Regions from separate parts of the Propionispora vibrioides genome, predicted to be linked through region 1. Evidence: riboswitches for the same ligand, from Rfam matches in the RefSeq annotation. Region 1 holds a riboswitch; each other region holds the start of a gene.

Region 1 (5,361 bases):
CAGCCGGATACCGCCGGTGGCATCCCGGTCATACAGGTCGAACGGGGCCCGGGCCGGCAGGTATAAGAGGCTGGTATATTCCACGGTGCCTTCCGCTTTGGAATGAATGACCTCCAGCGGGTTTTCCCAGTCATGGAACAAATCCTTATAGAAAGAATCGTATTCTTCCCGGGTGATTTCGTTCTTGTTTTTCGCCCAGAGCGGGGTCATCGAATTTAAAGTACGGACTTCTATTGTTTTTACAGCGTCGGCACCTTCAATCGGTTTGCCGTCGGCATCTTTGGGCTGTTCCTCTTTGGTAACGTTCATTTTGATCGGATAACGGATATAATCAGAGTACTTCTTGACCAGTGATTGCAGGGTGTATGTATGTAAGAAGTTTTCTTCGGCAGTACGGAATTCTTCCTTCAGGGTGAGGATGATGGTAGTACCTCGTTGCTCCTTATCGCATTCTTCGATAGTATAGGTTCCGTCGCCGGTGGATTCCCAGCGGATTCCATTGGCCTCCCCGGGCGCACGGGTTAATAGGGTTACTTTTTCCGCGACCATAAAGGCGGAATAAAAACCAACACCGAACTGGCCGATCAGTTCCTGGTCAGGGGACGTTTCTTTTTCTTTTAGTTTGGCAAGAAAGGCTTTCGTACCGGACTTGGCAATGGTGCCAATATTTTCAACGACTTCCTCATAGGTCATCCCCATACCGTTATCGGAGATTGTCAGGGTGTGGGTGGTTTCATCAGGCACTAAGAAAATTTCAAAGTCCGAATTGCCTTCCAGCAGCGCCGAATTAGTCAAAGACTCAAAACGTACTTTGTCAATCGCATCCGATGCGTTGGAAATAAGTTCGCGCAAGAAGATTTCCCGGTTGGTATAAATAGAGTGAACCATTAAATCCAGCAGTTGTTTGGTTTCGGCTTGAAACTCCCGCGTTTGTTTAGGTTTTGTTTCTTGAGTCATGGTGCGAGTCTCCTTTTCGTCAGTCTTAACAAGTTGTTAGCACTCAATCTTCTTGAGTGCTAACTTTGTTTATATCATAACCGGATTGGCGGTGTAAATCAATTGTTTTTGTGGGGCTTTTTACTTTTTTATGGGAATTTTATTGCCTGTTAACTAAAATAGCTGTACCAATTACCAAGATTCTAATTTTTTTGTGGTTGTTGATATTGCGGACATTTTGAGGGTTAGCAGCCCCGTTGCTGTCTGGGGGAACCTGTAAAAAAGGAGTATGATCGGATTGGTCGAATAGGGGGAATGAAATATTCTATTTATATGAGGAAGGATTATGATGAATCAGAAAAAATTAATGAAGGCGGCTGTGATCGCCGCCATTTATGTAGTGCTTTCCGTGGTATTTCAGCCCATCTCCTATGGGGTCATCCAATTCCGGATTGCCGAGGCGCTTACTGTGCTGCCTATTTTATATGCCGAATCGGTATGGGGGCTGTTTGTCGGTTGCCTGCTGGCCAATATGATTGGCGGCGCCGGCGTGATGGATGTGGTCTTTGGCAGTCTGGCCACACTGGCGGCAGCCTGGCTGACCCGGCGCTTTAAAGACAGCAAGGCCGCCTATGTCTTCCCGGTGATCATTAATGCCGTCGTGGTCGGCGCTTATTTGGCTTATCTGTTTGCTATGCCCTATTGGTCGGTATTTGGTTCTGTCTTTATCGGCGAGGCGGTAGTCATTGGAACGCTGGGGGTTATTTTGATTAAAGCCGCACAAAGGATTCAGTAGTTTGCCGTTGATGAATCAAGCTATATTGACTACAGCTTGAACAAATGATAAAATGTTTACTATATTTGTGTAGTCTAAACGGATAGCGTCCGGCCGCCAATTGTTGGCTGGAGCGAGCGGAATCGGGCAAACCTGTCGAAAGACAGGGACGCAAAGCTAAGGGTCTAAAACATTTTTGTTATGGCAGCCGGGTTGCAAAGTACGAGAACTTTGTAATTCGGCTGTTTTTGTCTGTTGCAGTAAATGTTTGTCACTGGAAGAATAAAAATCCTGTTGACGTAAATCGAAACAATTGATAGAATAACTAATGTATTTATTTTGAATAAATGGGTTCATCTAGGTGCTTAACCTGTTTGTTACATATTGGTAATGGTATATATAGCGGGCAAACTTGTCGAAAGGCGGGGACGCAAAGCTCAGGGTCTAAAACATTTTTGTTATGACAGCCGAGTTGCAAAGTGCTAAGAACTTTGTAACTCGGCTGTTTTTTTGTTTTTGACAGTGCATTTTGCCGGTGATAGGTGGGAGGGATGGAAAAGACGCACTTCGATCGTGAAAGCGAAAGATAAAAGCTATTGTTAGGGGAGTGTACATGAGGATCAAGCGAGTATTGGCATTACTTACTTTAGTGTTTTTTTTAGGAAGTGCGGTGTGCTACACACCTGTTAGGGCAAAAGAGGAACCGTCACCAGCCACACTTGGGCAATCAGCTGAAATGTCATATAAGAACCGGGAAGCAGCACGGGAATATGCGGTTACCTTGGCAAGGGACGGGGAGTATCGGCCGGCGTTGGCGATACTGGAAAATTTGGCGGCTGACCGTGAGGCAGAAGAGGATATTGTATCCGATTATGCCGTCGTTGCAGCCTGGGCCGGAGAATATACAAAAGCGATTCAGTTGTATGAAGAACGAATAAAAACATTCCCGGCCATGCCTGATTATGTGAGAATCAATGTGGCCCAGGCATATTTTAAGACCGGACGCTTTAACGACGCCTGGCAGTTATATCATCAATCGGCCATGTCGGGAAATAAGAAAGCCCGCTTATGGGAAGCGGAAAGTCTGGTACATATGGAGCGTTTTGACGAAGCGGAGCGTATTTATTCGACCTTGCTGGAAGAACAACCTGACAATTTAGCGGCTTACAGTGGCAAAGCTAATATATTACTGGCACGCGGTGATGCAGACGGAGCGGCTAAGCTAATAGAAACTGCCGTAGCTTTTGTTGACGGACAAAGCGATCCGGCATTAAAAGCTTCGTTGCTGGCGTTGCGTGGCGGGATGGCGGCTCAATTTATTAGACATGATGCATACCGGCAGGCTATTGTACTGCTGCGGCCTGCAATCCGTGATAAAAGTGCGACTGTTCAGATGCAATGTGACTACGTGCTGGCATTATTTTTGTACGGTGATTATCAAACCGCGGTTAAAGCAGGGGAGCAATTATGGCCCAATTACCGGGAGATTCCTGCCTATGGGCGGCGCGCGTTGGCGGACTCTTATTTACGACTCAATCTGCCCAAACAGGCCATAAGTATTTATTGCAGTATTCTGGAGCAGGGGGAAAGCTTGCCCAGCGATAGGCACAGCCTGGCTTATTCGTATATGTTGACCGGCTCCAAGGAAAAACAGGCGATGGCGTTGTATCAGGAACTTATCAATATGGCTGCAGAACAGGCCATGAGCATTACCGGGGATGCCGATTCATTTTTTACAATGGGGCGGTATGAGGCCGGAAAGAAGCTGTATCAAGCCATAATCCATGCCTATCCTGATTGTGCGGCGTTTCGCCAGCAGTTTGCTGCGATACTTTATCGCCAGGGGCTGATCAGAGAAGCTTACGGACAATATCTGTCGTTGGCTGCTTTGCCGGGTACACAGCCTGCTGCCAATAGTGGTATTGTTAATACGGCTGTGCTGGGAGGCGATTATTATTCTGCCAGGCTGGCCGCAGCAGGATTGGACAAGTATAGTGCAAATCCAATAGCGGCTCAGGCGCTGAGGACCTTTGAAGGACGTTGGCAGGGCAGTCTGGCAGTTAACGCTACCGGTAGCAGCGATTATAAGGGAAATAAGGATCATGGCATACAATTGACCGGCGAACAGCGGGTGACAGACCGGGTAGATATATTGGCAGGAATCGGCAGTACGTGGATTTCTGACGGCCAGGGAGAAACCGTATTAAGAACAAACTCTGTTGGCGGACGATACACCGATATGAAACACATGGTACAGTTGTGGCTGGATCAGGGCCGTAGTCACGGCAGGATGGATGGGTATCGCCTGACCACGAGTCGCTATTTTGGTGAACAAAGCAGAGTTGATTTTAATATAAGCCGTACACCGGTAATGGATGCGGAGGCGTTGCCCGGTCATATGATGACGACAGAGTATCAGCTGGCGTATAACCGGCAAATTGGACGCAAAGACAATCTGTCTGTCATGATGGCAACCGCAAATTATCCGGACAGCAACCGGCGGCGCGATATAAACCTGGACTGGGACCATGTGATGGTTGATACCGGAGCAAAACAACTGTCTTGGTTTGGTTATGCCGACAGAACAGGCTTTAAAAAACAGATGATTGATGGGTTGGAGCCGGTTTACGAAAGTCCCCGTTGCCGGGAAGCCTATGGTCTTGGCCTTCGTCAGCGTTGGAATTTTACCAAGCATTATTGGGAAACTTCCTTTGAGATAGGAGTGGGACGTGATCAGCCGGAGCCGATGGATACCAGTTCTTCACTTCGGGCCGAGTATGGTTATCATATTTCCCGTAATCAGGCACTTGCTGTTAGTGTGGACTATGGATTGCGTACTGGTTATTCAACTGGGACGGGCGGAAAACCGCAGTTTTCTGACCGCCAATACAATGTGAGCTACCAGCTTTCCTGGTAGACAGGGGGAGTCATGGCTATTATGAATAAAAAAATTGTTGGTGCCCTTGTTTTTTGTATGCTAATTCTGTTGATCTGCTCTCCTTCCCTGGCTAATGCCAAGGAGGTTCTTGTATTGTGCTATCATAATGTAACCGATCAACCGGGGCAGGATATATATGCTGTAACACCGGCAAATTTAAAAAGTCATTTGACGTATTTAAAAGAACAGGGGTATACGCCGATCTCACTTAAAGAATATATTGCTGCCAGCCAAACTGGTGCCGCATTACCGGATAAGTCCGTGCTGCTCACGTTCGATGACGGGTATCAGTCGGTGTATACCAAGGTGTTTCCGTTGTTGAAAGAATATCGTTATCCTGGAATGATAGCCATTGTTACTTCCTGGCTGGATTATGCGCCGGCTGAACTCGGACCGCTGGTAACCTGGCAGCAAATAAGGGAAATGGAGAATTCCGGCTTAATTGACGTAGCTTCTCACTCCCATGACATGCATCGATTTACTGTGGTTACACCTCAGGGCGATCGTGGTCCGTTATTAAGCAGGCTGCAATATAAAAACGGCCGATATGAGACGATTGCCGAGCAGCGTGAGCGGGTAAGGCGGGATTTACATGAATCCCAGGCTGTTTTTAACAAGGAATTGGGCCATACGGTGCAAGCCGTGGTCTGGCCTTATGGAGCCTATACGCCATTTGCCGTCACAGATGCCCTGCAAGAGGGTTTTGAAGCTT
Region 2 (5,361 bases), on a different contig from region 1:
AGCGGGTGCTGACACCGGAGTATATGGCGCTGTTGCTGCCGGTTTACCGGCGGTTTGCCGAGCTGGGCGGACGCCATGTAACCGTCGGTTCCGATGCTCACCGGGCCAGCGAAATCGGCCGGGATATGAAGACGGCTTTTGACTTTGCCGATTGCTGCGGTTTAAGACCGGTTTATTTCAAAACGGGAAAGCCGGAATACCAGGCTCGCGATTAAAGGCTCCGTTTACCGGATTCATTTATCGGGTATGATACATATCACATGGCTGATTGATGCAGATCACATTTTTTAGATAGAGAACCTGGTATGATAAGAGCAGATACAGGAGGATGATACTATGCTACCAACAGGTGCCAACCTACAGAAGATATGGAACGGAAAGAAAACCTACGCTGTCACGCCGCATATTCCGGGCGGCTTTGTGAAAGCCGACGCCTTACGCAAATATGCCGATGTGGCGGAAAAATATGGTGCTACCTTAAAACTGACCTCGGCGCAGCGCATTATGCTCACCGGCTTAAAGGCCGAGGACGTGGAGCAGGTTTGGGCCGATCTGGAAATGCAGCCGGCGATCGGCTTTGCCAATTGCGTGCGCAGTGTGAAAATATGTCCGGGCATCGCCTTTTGCAAGCGAGGCAAGCAGGACAGCATCAAGCTGGGGCTCGAACTGGATAAACGGTATCACAAGAAGGAAATGCCCTCCCGCATGAAAATGGGAGTGGCCGGCTGTCCCAACTCCTGTGCCGAAGTGTATGTAAAGGATGTCGGACTGCTGGCGACCGATGCGGGCTGGAATGTATATGTGGGCGGTAGCGCCGGCTCGCATCCCCGTCTGGCCGATTTGCTGATTGAGGACCTGACGGCGGAGGAAGCGCTGCACATAGTGGACATTATTGTGCGGTATTATCAAAAGAATGCCGATATTGAACGGGTTGGACAATTTATTGACCGGATTGGCTTAAAAAAATTCAAGGCCGATGTGCTGGCCGAATTCTACAAGGGCGTCAGCGAAACCACCGAACCGCTGGTCAGCCAGTCGGCTGCCGGAGAAAAAATCATTCCTGTGGCGGGCGGCCTGACCGAAGGGACGCTGGTACTGGGTGACAAGATCACCGCCGACAGCGTGATCAGCGATATTATCCGGGTGTATCCGCAAACGGTGCCTGTCTTCCGCTCATTTGGCATGGGCTGCCTGGGCTGTCCGTCCTCGACGGGGGAAGCGGTCCAGAAGGCGGCGGAAATCCATGGGATCAAGGTGGATGAAATTCTGGCGGCACTGAACAAGGTCATATAGTCTTTTTTACTACATTTATTACAGCAGGAGGAATACAGATGAGTGCATTTTTAGGACATATTCACTATTGGCTATACAATAAGATCCGCTTGGTTATCAACCGGGAGGAACTGGTCTTTGCCAAAGCCCAGGAAAGCTGCGGTGATACGGCAGAAGAACTGCGGGACCAGGTGTGGCAGACTTACGGGCAGCCGCTGCCTGATGCCGATCTGGGTGATTTGATTGAGCACGGCAATATTCATGGCTGGCTACAGCGGCAGATCAATCTGGCCGAATCGAGAGAAGCCGCCTTAATCAAGGAGTTGCTTGAGGTTTGCGGCGGTGACGCCGAGACGGTGATTCTCCGGGCTTTTGCCGAACATGGCGAGAGCTGCGGCCGTCATGCCGCCGAACAAAATAAATATGAAACCGACCGGGCCGACGGCATCTATCAGGCGCTGAATGATTACCTGCTGAACGGCATGCCCTGCGATCAGGCCGATGTCATGGTTGCGAGCAGCGCTGATCAGGTTATCTGGGAGAGCGGCACCTGTCTGCAGGAGCCTAACTGGAAACGGGTCGGCATCAGCGCAAAACCCATGAAAAAGTTATATCAGGAATGGACCCAAAACTTTGTCCGGGCCATGAACCCAGCCATGGAATACAGCCAGACTGCCGATACCGCTCAGGGCGGCGCCGTTAACCGCTACGAGATTAAACGGGTTTGATGGGCGACCTGGTGTCTTGTAACCCCTGAGACTAAATTGGCTGGCACGGAATTTTTCCAAGACTAGGGGAGTGACACGTTCATATTTCAACTAAAGGACGCAGGATACATTTTCATCTGCAAGGCGGAGGAGTGAGGCATAGCGCGGTTCCTACGCCGATTGACGACAACGACACAGATGGAAATGTAGACAAGTAATTTAGCGAAATGTGAATGGGCCACTACACTAGGGGAGTATGCTGACTGACGACAACGCAGTATTGTGGAAAATCTACCGCAAGAATAGTGCAGAATCAGGGTTACAAGGGACTAAAAAAGAATCGCTGAAACAGGAAAACAGCCACCAGGCTGTTTTTTTATGATTATTATGCAGTCTGTTGGGCGTGCACAAAATAATTCCGATGATTCCTTCCAAGATACGGATAAAACGAGTATAATAAAACATAGAAAGCGTAGATAATTGGCAAAAGAGAAATCTTTTTGTCGAATCACCGGCAGTAGGAGTCGGATTGCTTACTTTTTCTGGTGATTGTTCAGGCGGTGTCCGAAGTAAGCAGTTATGAAGTGATCATATAGATAACCTTATAAGCATTCTTTAGCAAACCTTTTTAAAGGAAGGGACGCAAAGCCATGGGTCTAAGGATGTAAATCTATGATAGCCAGGTTGCATAACGCACCGGCTTTTTTTGTTTTTTTACCAGCCGCGAGGGAAGCTTGTTCCCCATATGATAAGGAGATGGAAACATTGGCTGTAGGAAAATGTTCTTGTGGCAGCAAGCAGTATGAAGAGGTTGACATAACGCCGGCGGGGGCCCAGGAGAAGAGATCGTTCACCCGTTGCAAGCGCTGCGGCTTAGTTGTGGCGGGACAGGGAAACTGGCCGGAGGAAGAGGAGACCGGGCTGGTAAGCCATTGGGCAAGAGTCCTGCGGGATGGTATGGGCTCTATCCTGCGGGCATGATCGCCCGGATTTGGACAAGGGGACGGTTCAGGCGATTCTCATGAACTGCTGCAGAAATCAGTGGCCAGGGCAGCTTTGCCAGTGGGCAGGCTGAGTCTTAGTGTAGCAGGAAAACGGCAGCAAACAGGGAACTATTACTAGTGGTCCATTAACATGGGCCATGCTGTTAGTTTGAAAACATACCTGAAGCAAACGGATACTTAGCCTGTCTGTTTGTGCCGGACTTTTCCGGTCCGGCTGTGGTGGGGGCTGAATCAGCGGTTCCCCGGGAAAATCAAAGGAGATGGATAGCTTGGATATGCCTGCGATAATACAGGATGCGTTCAGCAGCGGTTTCTCGCTGCCGTCGGCGGCCAGCGCGGTGCCGGACATGACGCAGACAGTTGCTACAATAAAGGAAGTATGGGATGCACAAACTTTTTCCGACCTGGTCAGCGGACAGGTCCACGTACCGGATGATGTGATCAATCAGGCGCTGGCCTCAATGCTGGAGCCCGGCGGACCGGTTACGGAAATGAAGGTTACCTCGCTAAAAAACCACCAGCTTAGAATTGAAGCGAAGACGGCCAAGGAAGGGCGGGTCGTGCTGGTCTGCACGGTGGAGCAATTAGTACATAATCAGGATCAGTCGTTGCTAACACTGAAGGTAACCGATAAAAAGCTGCCGGACAAGCCTTTCGTGTCATGGATTTTTTCCCGGGTCAGTCTGGCGATGGTGAGCAAGGTTGTGGGACACCTGGATCCCTCTTACGGGTTAGATGTCAATATTCATGGGAATACTGTCACCATTGATTTTCGTCAGGCGCTATACAATTCCCGGCTTGGCAATTTGGAACTGTTCGGTTACCGGCCGGTGGATTATCTTACCGTGTATTCGCTTACGCCGCAGGACGGCTTTTCCGATATCAGCACTAACCTTGCGTTGCCGGAGCAGATAAAAACAATGATTAAAAATGTTTGGTTATAGGATGTGCTTTTAAATGAACGGAATGATTTATGGCACAAAAAGCGCTGTCAGGGGTCGTTTCGGATCGTTTACAAACACACCCTAAGACGGGAGGACAACCTGGTATGAAAAAAGTATTAACCATTGCCGGCTCGGATAGCAGCGGCGGCGCCGGCATCCAGGCCGACTTAAAAGCCTTTTCCGCGCAGGGCGTGTTCGGCATGAGTGTCATCACTGCCGTAACAGCGCAAAATACGCAGGGCGTACTGGCGGTGCAGGACATTGAGCCGGAAATCATCGCCAAGCAGATTGAAGCGATTTTCGAAGATATTGAGGTGGATGCCGTTAAAATAGGCATGGTTTCCCGGCCTGTCACCATCCATACCATTGCCGCCAAGCTGCGTCAGTACCAGGCGGTCAACGTGGTGGTCGACCCGGTCATGGTATCCAAAAGCGGCTATCATTTGCTGCAGCCGGAAGCCGAAGCAGCCCTGGTGCAGGAACTGCTGCCCCTGGCGGCACTGGTTACACCCAACATTCCCGAGGCGGAAGTGATTGCCGGGATGACTATTCATAATCTGACGGATATGGAGGAAGCCGCCCGGCGGATACACCGGCTGGGGGCGGCCTGCGTCCTGGTGAAGGGCGGTCATCTGCCGGATGACGCCACCGATATCCTGTACGACGGCAGTCACTTCGAATATTTGGCGGCCAAACGGATTGCCACCAAGAATACCCACGGCACCGGTTGTACATTATCTTCAGCGATTGCCGCCAATCTGGGCAAGGGCTGCACGGTGACCGAAGCGGTGAAACGGGCCAAGGCGTATATTACTATAGCCATTGAACATTCGCTGGCTATTGGCAAAGGGGTAGGGCCGACCCATCATTTTTACGAGTTATACCGGAAGGCGGGGCTGGAATGAACGCCATTGACTATTCTTTGTATCTGGTGACTGACCGCCGGCTGGTCGGCGGGAAGGACTTTTATCGGAGTTTGGAAGAAGCCCTGGCCGGTGGGGTAACGCTGCTGCAGCTTAGGGAAAAGGAAGCCTCGTCGGCCGAATTTTACCAGATTGCGCTTAAGGTCAAGGAAATCTGCGGCCGTTACGACGTGCCGCTCATTATTAATGACCGGCTGGATATTGCCCTGGCCGTTGATGCCGACGGACTGCACATTGGTCAGCAGGACCTGCCGCTGCCTGTGGCCAGAAGGCTGCTGGGCCGGGACAAGCTGATTGGTGTGTCGGCGACTACACTGGCCGAGGCGCAACTGGCCGAAGCAGGTGGTGCCGATTATCTGGGGATTGGGGCCATGTACCCGACAGGCACCAAAACGGATGCCCGGGCGGTGAGTCTGTCAGAACTGACCGCCATCCGGCAAAATGTAACCATTCCGGTTGTGGCGATCGGCGGGATTGGAACGGCCAATGTGACGGAAGTCATGGGTACCGG
Region 3 (5,361 bases), on a different contig from region 1:
AATCATCGTCCACTGCATAGCAATAGTTACAACCGTGCCGGCAGCTATTATACGCGCCAATATCCACGCTTTCAAGGCAACGGCAACCGCTTCTTTGATTGTTGTCCTTCTTTGGCTTCAATTTATACCCGGTTACTGTCTCAATAATTTCCCGGTCGATACAAGCGGCCTCGCTTATATTGTATCGCTGCCGATCCAGGTCCTCCACACAAACCTGCAAAATAAGCCGGTTCTCTCTGGCAATATCGGCAAACCCTCGCGCAATCGTCTGCCTCGCTTCGTCCTCCAGTTCAACAATCGCTGCCCCTTCCTGTCTGCCCTTATGCTTGCCATACACATCAACATAACTAAAAACGCAACGCTCCGTATAGTTTCGCAAAGACTGGCACAAAGCGGAAAAACATTCCAGATGCTTGCTTACAGAAAAAAATTTCGTGACAATCACCGGATCATAGCGCCAGACTACTCGTTCTTTGCCAATGGTATCACTTAAACGTTTAAAACCTTCGATAATTTGATATTTGTCAGGTACATGTCGTTCCAGTTTTGCATCATAAGGCGTAATCGTGAACTGAAAATAATATACAAACCCCATAGCATCAATAACAGGCAATTTCGTAAGCAGCGGCAAAGCATTCTTGGTCCAGAAAACAATACAGTCAACCACTTCCGGCTTCAGTGAAATGTGGGATATCTGGCGATAATTCATCGGATTCCGCACATAAACAAAACCTTCCCGCAAACGATTGACAAACCAATCCGAGTAAAAAGCCGGTATGTCTGTCCGTCGGCTGGCACTGATAATCATTGTTATCTCCCACTTCCCCGCTGGCGCTTTCGTTATATCTTATACAATCACTGCCAAGATTCAGCCAAGTTTTAAAATCTTCAACAACTGGAGAGCTGTAGCCAACGCTGTCCGCGTCTCATAACAATCAAGCGATATATTTAGAATTTGCTCAATCCGCTGCTTTCTGAGTTGAATAGTCTTATGATGCAAATATAGCTGCGTACCAATCTCCTTGAAGCTTAGACCTGATAAAATCTTTTCCAGTGTCTCCAATAAGTTAGGGTGCGGCAGCAGTGGGCCGATCATTTGATGCACATAATCAACTGCTCCGTCAGTAACGGCAAAAGGAGCAAGCACCTGATAAATCCCGCAATTTTCATAATGATAAATATATCTTTCCGGCCAAACCTGTTTACCAATCCGTACCGAAGTCTTCGCATTGTTTAACCGGTTAGCCAAACCTGACCAACCCTCTGCATAGTTTCCAATTCCCACTGTAACATGAATATTACGGACATAGGCACCTATATAAGCTACATAACTTTCCGCCAGTTCGGTTTCCCGTTCTTTATGGTTGGGACATGAAGCAAAATCGCTAAGGACCACAATACCAATGTCTGTCTCCCAGGCAATCGTATTATTCTTCTTATTTAATATATCAATCAGGAAATCCACGAGCTGCTGCTTATGGTAATGATTATCGGCTGTATCAGACACTCCCGGTACAGTATCTACGTCAAAAAACAATAAAGAAAAATCTTTTGGGATATGAAGCTTGTTTTTTCCACTATACTCCTGCAACGCCAGATCATTTATATCATTCCGGACAGCCAGTTTATTAAAAAACTCACTTCTCTTTTTTCTTTCATACGCCTGATAAAGCAGACTCTCATTTCTTTTTCTTTCACTAATATTACGGGTAACACCAATATAGCCAATATGGGTCCCCGCCTGATCCCGGGCAATGCTTATGGAAGATTCAAGCCAGATCACTTTCCGGTCTTTTCGCAGTTGTTCCTCTTCCACAATGACCGGTACTTTACTGCTGTGCCATTGAATGTTGTCAGTCGTAGTCTTCTGAAAAGCACTCCACAAAAAGGTAAGTGTCGTTTGCTGCGAATTTTTCCCCTCTAGTTCAACTGCTGCAAACCCTAATAATTTCTCAACCGAGGGGCTTATATATCGGATAATGCCGTCGGTATCCAACAGCCAGATCACGTCCCCCGTATTTTCAGCGATAAATTTATATTTTCGTTCACTTTCCCGAATGATTTCCTGCTGTTTTTCAAGCTCAGCAATATAGCCTCGCTCATTTTCTGCCGCATCTTTTAAACCAAGTACCATGCTATTAAACGCAATGGAAAAGTCTCCCATAAAATCAACCCGTTGGCTATAATCACCGGAAGCAACCATCCCTGTTTGCCAAGTCAAATGGCGCAGATTGGACTGCAGGGCCTTTAACGCACCCGGCCAATATCCGCGTAAGTTTATTGTAGAAGACAAATCGCCTTTAGCAAGTGTATCAGTAAAAGATCTAAGCAAGAGAAGCTCGTTTTTCAGCTTGGCAAACTCCGGATGTTTTTCCGCGCAGGCAGAATCACCGTTTGTCACATCTTTTCCCTTTATCACCTGATATAACTCTCTCACTATTTCATTGATTTCTTCTTCCATTTCTTTACGCACGTGGATATCCCTCTCTAAAACCAAAGATTCACTTCACGGATATTTCAGCAGTGAACCGGCAAGTCCTATCGCCTGTACACCAGCAGTCAATCTCCTTAACACTATACTGCTTGCCGGTAAACCCTTCCAGAAGCCCGGCTATAAAACCTTCATCATACACGCATACTTCATAATCCAATTCCGGCAAGCCGGAACAATCCAAGTCCTCGGAAATACTCATTACATATTTTCCGTTTTCATGGTCGGCCGATTCAACCCGTAGAATTCCGATTTTTTTATCTGCCAGAGCTGTTTGTATTGCCTGAACAAAACTATTGAAATCTTTTACATCCCTAATAACGTTTTGATAGAATTGTTTTCCCGCCAGCAACCCTGACTCATAGAACAAAGTATCGACCATTTCCGTTCCGTAATGTTTTTCAAGCACATCGCGAAAACAAAACTGCATAAGCCTGTATACATCAGTGCTAACCATCGGCCCCAGGTTAGGCCTGCCGGCAGCAAGATCACCAAGTAATTCCCATTGAAATTCATATTTTCGCTCCATAACCAGACTCCTCTTTTTGTTTGACTCCATGCAAGCACACTCAGATTAGCTGCACTTGGAAGCTAAATTCAACACTTAACGCCTCAAATAATCTCCATTATTAAAAAAAAATCGCCAAAACCTAGTTGCGGCTTGGCAATCATTTATACCGTCATTTGGTATAGTTAGATCCATAGCTTTGCGTCCTTGTCTTTCGACAAGTTTGCCAAAAAATTCTTCGTTTTTTTACAAATTCTACATAAATTTTACATTTCTAGACTGGCTGTCACTTTTCCTTCTGTCCTTGACAAAAAAACATATTTTCCTGTTACAATCTAGCTCTCCTTCAGGCGCGGCTCACTGTATACAATCTCCATCGGAATTCCTCGACTATCTCCTACCGGCTGTTGAGGAATAGTAGAAAAACCATACTGCATACCAAGCCGGCCAATAACCGACAATACCATGGCATCCATAAAATCATCCAGCAATTGTTTGGGATAACGGTTTTGGATTTCAGCCATAGCCTGTTCGGCTTGTATAAAATACTCTGAAAGCAACTGTGTTCTCTCTTTAAGTCCCTCCGGGAGGGTTTTCTTGCTCACCAGCGGTTTATTACCGTTTAATATAGCAAAACCGTACTCCGGATGCGATTCCCGCAGACGGCCAATGTATTGCGGCTGTTCCAGCAAGAATTGATCCACCTCGCGAATTTTCGGCGTAAATCCCAGTGACTGCTCGGACAGACTTTTTTGCAGCACCTGCAGGTTGCAAGCCTTGGCGGTCTGCTTGTCCTGGGCGTAAACGGCCTGACGGCAGGGAGTATTAAACACACTGGACGCTTTTCCCGGCAGCCTGCTCCTTAATTTCTGATCCGGTCTAGCCACATTCTGCTGACTATTTTCCGGCAATCCAATCGGGATGTCGATAAGCAGGCAGCCGGCATCATTATGCTCTGTCATCAGCTTGGTAATGTCCGGATAATCTGCAAAACCATACCGGCCGGACAAGTCGTGCCAAAACACTGCCCAGCCCCGATATTTTCCCACTCGTTTGCAACTGTCAATGCCCACCCAGCCAGTACCGCCCGTTCTTGCTTCCATTTCTGTATTTCCTTCCATAAAAAAATATCATTGTTAATACAATGATATACATGACCGCTTATGATTGGCAAGGAATAACGGTGGCACAATAGCCGATATTAGGTATGGGAAAATAAGGCGATCCTTCTTTTTCTTTATACACAACTCTTATATAGGGTATCAATGTTTTATCTTTACAGTACGCTGAACCGAAAGAAGTACGTCCGGTCACTTGAAAGTTAAATTTTTCCTCAATAATCGCGATTCCCCTGTTCACCAGCGTATTGTTAAGCCATCTACCAAACAACTCGGTAATATCTGTTTCAACGACGATATCACTTGCAGACACATTAAAGGTTCGTCTTAGCGTTGGGCATACCTCAAAGGGACAACTATGCAAATAGGTTGTTAGCGAACAAAATTCCTGCAGCAGCGGATAAATGGCAAACCTCCTTGTTTCCTGCAACTTACCGGTCTTAAACAAGACCAACTTAGCAGTTAATAAAGAAATATTGCCAGGAATCATATCTATATTAAAAAAGAGGTAACTATAATACACATATCTTCCCTGGCCTCCGATAAAAATTTTGTTTCGTTTTATATTTTTCAAAGGAATTTTACTTGATAAAGTAAGACTTTTACTGGCTGGAATATTGACAACCGCCATACCAACAGCCCCTTTTTCAATACATTCGGCGAACATGCAGCAGTAATCCCATAATCGAAAAGCATGTGTCTATGTAGAGAGTTTGAGGACATCCCCAACTCTCCCCCAAGCTATGGAGTATTCAGAAAAGCTATCCCCACATGCAAGTTAGCAACATTATAGGTTTCACTATCAATTGACAAATCGAAAGTGACTGAGGCCTGGGCCGCCAGCGTGGCAACCTCTTGTGTCCAGACATACTCGGTGTCGGCCCCTACATAGATGGCAGTAACGATAAAATTGGCCAGTGCCGCACCACCGCTGGCGTTATTGTTGGTAATTGTTATTTCTACAAGTGACCCTTCATTGCTGCTGCTAATTGAATATGCGGCAGGCGAATTAATCAGAGACGGCATACTATTTCCTCCTTTTTTCTAACTATATTACATAATATGAATCACTTGCCAAGAAGGAAACATAACTGTCCGCCTATTTACAAGAAAAAGAATAGACTCACTGCACTTATCCTGCCATTCGTTTGTCTTTGCGTCTATTCTAAATATTCTTTAATGCCCCAGGCGACGCCAGCCTCGTTATTGGTTTTAGTCACATAGGTCGCATGAGTTTTTACCTT
Region 4 (5,361 bases), on a different contig from region 1:
TGATCAACCCGGTTTCCACCAACAGGTCACCCAGTCTCTTCCGATTGGATATCAAAACTCATACCACCGCCTTACATAGCAGAATGAAAAATTACTAACCTGGCAATAGAACTTTTTAGCAATCCGGCATTTTAAAGCTTTGATACATTACAGGTACAGGAGCTTCACATCCTGTCCACAACGAAAAGGCTAACGCGCCCTGTTCAATCAACATACCGTCACCGGTAACAATTTTATGTCCCAAAGCAGCCGCTGTTTTTAGAAAAACAGTTTCTAATGGATTATATACCAAATCACAAACCGTAATGGTTTTAGAGACAGCTTGCCAGTCAACAAAAGGCTGACTATCCAGTTTAGGCACCATTCCCAGGGAAGTACAGTTTACAAGAATATCACAGGCACTTAGCTGTTCGCTAAACTCCGTTCCTTCTTGCCACAAACAAAAAGTAACTTTATCAGAATTAGAAAAGAGCTTTAAAAAATGCATTGCTTTTTCCTGGTCGCGAGCACATATTGTAATTGACGTCACAGCTTGCTGCAACAAGCCACAAACCACAGCCCGGGCCGCTCCCCCCGCCCCCAGGATTACTACTTTTTTTCCCGAAGGGTTTACACCCTTCGCCAAAAGAGCTTTAATAAAACCGTCGCCATCGGTATTATAACCGATGCAAACTCCTTCGCGAATGACGAGCGTATTAACCGCGCCGATTTTCGTCGCACTCTCATCAAGCTTATCCAAATATTTCATAATATCCACTTTATGCGGTATGGTAACATTGACTCCGGCAAAATCCAGCGCCTTCAATCCCTCAACCGCAGCTTCCAAATGCTCAGGTTCAACGGGTAGTGGAACATACACATAATCCAACCCGGCCGCTTTAAAAGCGGCATTTTGTATTGCCGGTGACTGAGAATGTCCTACCGGCCAGCCGATGATTCCAATCTTTTTTGTTTTCCCTGTTATCATAACGAGTTCCTCAATCCTTGCACATAGTCATCTGTTTTGTTATTTATTTAACTTTATCAACAATCCTCTTTGTTCCAATTTTACCAATAACCTGCGTTCTAACATTCGTACCAGCTTAGTAATAGGCAATTCATGGCTACTCAAAGGAACAACCAGGATCGTATAGCAACCTAGCCGATTCCCACCATAAATATCTGTAAAGATCTGGTCACCAATAACGGCTACTTCTTGCGGTACTAAACCCATGTTACGGATAGCTTTGGCAAAACCGTAGTTAGCCGGTTTACGTGCCCAGGATATATAATCAATATTAAGGCTTCGGGCAATTCCAGCTACCCGCTTTTCATAGCTGTTGGAAACCAGGCATAGTTGTAACCCCTTCTCTTTTGCGCATTGCAGCCAGTTGCTGATTTCACCGGGAATTTGACAACCTCCCCAGGGAAGAAGCGTATTGTCCAAATCAAAAAGTAAACCTTTAATGTTCTTTTGCGAAATACCCGCCCAAGGAATCTCCTGGAGGGATTTTACATAGAGATCAGGACAAAAAAGTTTATAAAAAAGAATCGTCAAATACCCCCTACTAAAAGCAATTTAGCCTTTATTGAAGAACATGAGCCGTTAAGAATATGACAATTTCCGATTCGCTGCCCGTATTGCTTACACTTTTAAACAGTGAACCCAATATGGGTAAATCACCTAAGAAAGGAACTTTCGTAATAGTCTTTGACTCCTGACTGCCAATCAAACCGCCAATCACCATAGTTTCTCCGTCCTTCATTCGCACATTGGTTTCGGCTTCCCTTGTCGTAATTTGATATTGCTTGATATCAGAAACCAGCTGCGGCGTACTAACTTCAGTCCGCACATTGGCGGTTATTTGCCCGTCAGCCCCTACTACCGGAGTATAAGTTAACTTTATCCCTGTATCAATATAGGTTGTAGAAGTAGAAGTTGTCCCATTGGCCACAGTATTAGTCTGCACCGGAATCCGGTCTCCTATTAATATACGGGCCTGTTTACCGTTCACAGTAATAACCTTAGGCTGAGACAGAATCTTTGCATTCCCTTTGCTTACAAGAGCATTGATTTTAGCTGAATAATAAAATTCATAAGGCAACCCGTTTATAGGTGATGAACCGAACTGAATAATTCCCGGATAACCACCACCTACACTAGAACTTGCATGACGAGTAATTGTCCCCTGATCAGTCATAACATATTTACCTGTATCAGAATCATAGCTATAGGTAGGAGGATCGTATTCCACACTCTTCGGCGTCTCATCCCAAGTCCAGCTAATCCCTAAATCCTTAGTTGCTGATTTACTAATAGCAACTACCTTGGCTTCCAGCTCTACCTGCTGCAACCGTTTATCCAGTTCACCAACGATTTGCTTTATTCGGGAAATCCCAAGCGAGGAACCGGTAACCAGCAGGGAATTGGAAGGAATATCGGTCTCTACCTTTACTTTTAACCCTTCTGCCGCTGACGTAATAGTATCTTTCATATCCGGTGCCGTAACATATTGCAATTTAATTACCGCAGAATCGGCCACATCAGCCCGTTCAAAAATGATGGTGTTATCCACTTTATGATATGTAAGTCCTTTGGCCTGGGCAATTAAATCAATCGCCGTGTCCAGCGAAACATTTTCCATTCGGACCGTAATGGTCGGCGAATCTTTGGCTGCCGATTCGTCAATAATCATATTAACACCGCTTAACAGCGATAACGTATGTAAGACAATCCGGATATCCTCCTGAATAAAATTTAAGCTGATCGAACCCGGATTAGCAAAGCATAATGGAGAAACGACAAAGATATGAATTACAATTATCGTAATTACAGCGATTACCTTATTGCGCCATGTTATGTATTGGGTCATTGCCACTACCTGTCCTTTCTTTTGCTATGCCTTTTTCCGATTTTATATTGTCAGTGATAGGTAGAATGATCTCTCCGGCCGGGCCGGTTAGCGACACTATATCTGACGCGATTCCTTTAACTCGATAAAGGCCGATCCATTCTCCTAGACGATAGGCTCTGGACTGTTTGCCGTCATTGATAACAGCCAATTGTTGCCCGTCATCACTGCTTACAATACCTGTAACACTGATTTTAGGAACTTCAGTTGCCGCTTTTGCTGCCCCATGTCCATCATCGAAAGAAGACATCTGCCCTGATCCCGGCGATAGCTGCTGCTCTGGTGGTTCTTTACCATCCGTGCTTTTGGCCTGGTTATTTAAATATTCCGGTGGAACAGCGAAGGGATTGCGAACTGCCTCCTGTTTTTTTTCAACGGCAGGAATGGTTACATTAACGTTTTTGACTACAACCGCCTTTTTCACTTGAACGCTTTTGTCGGCAAGAACTGGTTGAGGAACCGATTCGCCAGTATGATCCGGCGCGACATATATATAGACAGCTAGTGCCGTCACACCTATGGCTATAATTGCGATAAGCTTCGACGACAAAGATGACATATCTTGTTTAATCTTCAAAAAGATCGCACCGTCCTTTTAGTATAAAGTATAAAAATACATCTAATTTTCTATATCTAGTGCCTTTTAAGAGAAATTGATTTTCCATTCTAGAATAATCTAATAAATTTCTCTACAAAAAACAGAAACCCATCTGAAAATATTCAGATGGGGGGTTACGCTACTCACTCCTATTGGTTCAAGCGTCCAGATACAAACCAATATTCATCGCTTCCATACAAAATGTACGCATATATTGTAAAAAACTTTCATTTATAATCATTATTTATTTTACCTTTTTTGTCAACCACTAATTTTGCTGTAATTTGTCAATTGTAATATTTTTGTGGCTAAGAACCATTATTTTTAATCAATTTGTATTAATTATAACAATTCTATCATATGGCTACTACTTAGCCATTGACCACAAACAGGGAAGTTATTTCGTAAATTTTTGATAGCTGCTAAAGATAATTCATTAAAATTAAGAAACAAAGTTAGGCAACTAAAAAATTAATCGTTAAATGTTTAGAAAAACAATGCTCAATATTTGTATTATCTGGTATAATAATCCGGAAGACTATTATATTATTATACATATTAATATAATATTTAAGCTATTCTCCATTTTACATTGAGGGAAAAAATATGAAAAATCAAAGGGGCTCCTTGTTAATTGATATTTTAATTGGGTGTTTAATACTATCAGTGGCATTGCTCTCTATAGGCTTCGCCTTTCAACATTCTGTACGTGCATCATCATACGTTGAAAACTATAACGGTGCTTTACGTATAGCACAACAAGCAGCCGAGGCATTACGAGTGAATGATGGTACAAACAGCTTTACCATCAATATACCCGATAAAATAACAACTGGAAATATGACTTATACTGTTAGTGTCTCGACACCGGCACCAGTTGCAGGAAACGCTAATTTATTATCTGTTAATATAACCGTATCTTGGGGAGCGAATAACATGACTATAACAAACTACTATTATTTAAAACCATGAAAATGGGAAAAAACGAAAAAGGGTTAACCATAGTCGAATTACTTGTCGGAATAGCAATTCTATCAATTATCGGTGCAGGGATATTTGGAATCATGTTTACCTCAAATCAAATATATAACACTTCTTCTAGTAGACTTGATGCGGCCACATATAACCGAGAGGTTTCCGCAGCAATTACCAACGAACTTCGGTATGCTAGTAAAGTTAAAGCATTAGGATCAACCTTGCAATACACTGTCGCATCTAATAGCCGTGAAATAAAATTGGATACAATACAACACGCTTTAATTGCTAATGAATTTATCATTGCTCCCGGGCAAGTTGAAAGCTTAAACTTTACCGCTAAAAATAGTAATGGCAAAGCAACTATTACTGCAATATTTAATTTATACGGAAAAAGTAATAACACGGTTACCATTACGACCATTAATTCTGCTACAATAGAATAAGTGTGGTGATATTATGAATCAAAAAGGATATGCTACTATATTGTCAATACTTACTACTGTTTTTCTACTCGGGATGATGGCTGTTTTATTTCCAAAATTAAATAATGCTATATTCGCCAGCAGCACAGAGCATAATTCACTATCTGCTCAGTACGCAGCTGAGTCAGGCGCCAAGAAAGCGATTTCTACTTTTTACCAATCATCTCAAGACTGGAAGTGGTTAAATAGTTGGCAAGACATAGGAGATGCACAATATAATGTGCAGATTAGCCCAGTTCCCTCAAGTCCAGCGACTGCGGGAGCTTATACCGTTACCTCAACAGGTAGAGAGGGAAATTCAAGCAAAACCACACATGTTACGGTAACTGTTTCAGGAGGTGATCCGACTGGCCCGGCTGTTCCTTCTGGATCTGATTACGCAATGTATTCAGATAGTAATATTATTCTATCA

What was found. Region 1 has a riboswitch for cyclic di-GMP ahead of BMW43_RS09855 (tetratricopeptide repeat protein). Riboswitches for the same ligand answer to the same signal wherever they lie in the genome.
Region 2: linked by a shared signal. The riboswitch ahead of BMW43_RS15195 (hypothetical protein) and the one ahead of BMW43_RS09855 (tetratricopeptide repeat protein) in region 1 are both predicted to bind cyclic di-GMP.
Region 3: linked by a shared signal. The riboswitch ahead of BMW43_RS16395 (V4R domain-containing protein) and the one ahead of BMW43_RS09855 (tetratricopeptide repeat protein) in region 1 are both predicted to bind cyclic di-GMP.
Region 4: linked by a shared signal. The riboswitch ahead of BMW43_RS01445 (hypothetical protein) and the one ahead of BMW43_RS09855 (tetratricopeptide repeat protein) in region 1 are both predicted to bind cyclic di-GMP.

Annotation. Positions count from the first base shown of each region.
Region 1 covers NZ_FODY01000010.1:41,044-46,404, forward strand. Annotated here, with positions in the region: gene htpG (molecular chaperone HtpG) at 1-957, opposite strand, end outside; gene BMW43_RS09850 (QueT transporter family protein) at 1,283-1,732, shown strand; cyclic di-GMP riboswitch class I at 1,848-1,932, shown strand; cyclic di-GMP riboswitch class I at 2,107-2,191, shown strand; gene BMW43_RS09855 (tetratricopeptide repeat protein) at 2,448-4,628, shown strand; gene pgaB (poly-beta-1,6-N-acetyl-D-glucosamine N-deacetylase PgaB) at 4,650-5,361, shown strand, end outside.
Region 2 covers NZ_FODY01000021.1:36,161-41,521, forward strand. Annotated here, with positions in the region: gene BMW43_RS15180 (histidinol phosphate phosphatase) at 1-215, shown strand, start outside; gene BMW43_RS15185 (ferredoxin-like domain-containing protein) at 337-1,293, shown strand; gene BMW43_RS15190 (hypothetical protein) at 1,332-2,000, shown strand; cyclic di-GMP riboswitch class I at 2,587-2,671, shown strand; gene BMW43_RS15195 (hypothetical protein) at 2,745-2,960, shown strand; gene BMW43_RS15200 (hypothetical protein) at 3,259-3,927, shown strand; gene thiD (bifunctional hydroxymethylpyrimidine kinase/phosphomethylpyrimidine kinase) at 4,032-4,832, shown strand; gene thiE (thiamine phosphate synthase) at 4,829-5,361, shown strand, end outside.
Region 3 covers NZ_FODY01000024.1:62,665-68,025, reverse strand. Annotated here, with positions in the region: gene BMW43_RS16405 (DUF1848 domain-containing protein) at 1-808, opposite strand, end outside; gene BMW43_RS16400 (PAS domain S-box protein) at 869-2,473, opposite strand; gene BMW43_RS16395 (V4R domain-containing protein) at 2,502-3,020, opposite strand; cyclic di-GMP riboswitch class I at 3,144-3,237, opposite strand; gene BMW43_RS16390 (DUF429 domain-containing protein) at 3,335-4,102, opposite strand; gene BMW43_RS16385 (DNRLRE domain-containing protein) at 4,161-4,748, opposite strand; gene BMW43_RS16380 (hypothetical protein) at 4,859-5,143, opposite strand; gene BMW43_RS16375 (HAD family hydrolase) at 5,278-5,361, opposite strand, start outside.
Region 4 covers NZ_FODY01000001.1:269,169-274,529, forward strand. Annotated here, with positions in the region: gene gspE (type II secretion system ATPase GspE) at 1-55, opposite strand, end outside; gene BMW43_RS01430 (shikimate dehydrogenase) at 116-967, opposite strand; gene BMW43_RS01435 (YqeG family HAD IIIA-type phosphatase) at 1,007-1,537, opposite strand; gene BMW43_RS01440 (secretin GspD/PilQ domain-containing protein) at 1,566-2,852, opposite strand; gene BMW43_RS01445 (hypothetical protein) at 2,824-3,468, opposite strand; cyclic di-GMP riboswitch class II at 3,610-3,692, opposite strand; gene BMW43_RS01450 (type IV pilus modification PilV family protein) at 4,096-4,461, shown strand; gene BMW43_RS01455 (PilW family protein) at 4,464-4,910, shown strand; gene BMW43_RS01460 (hypothetical protein) at 4,924-5,361, shown strand, end outside.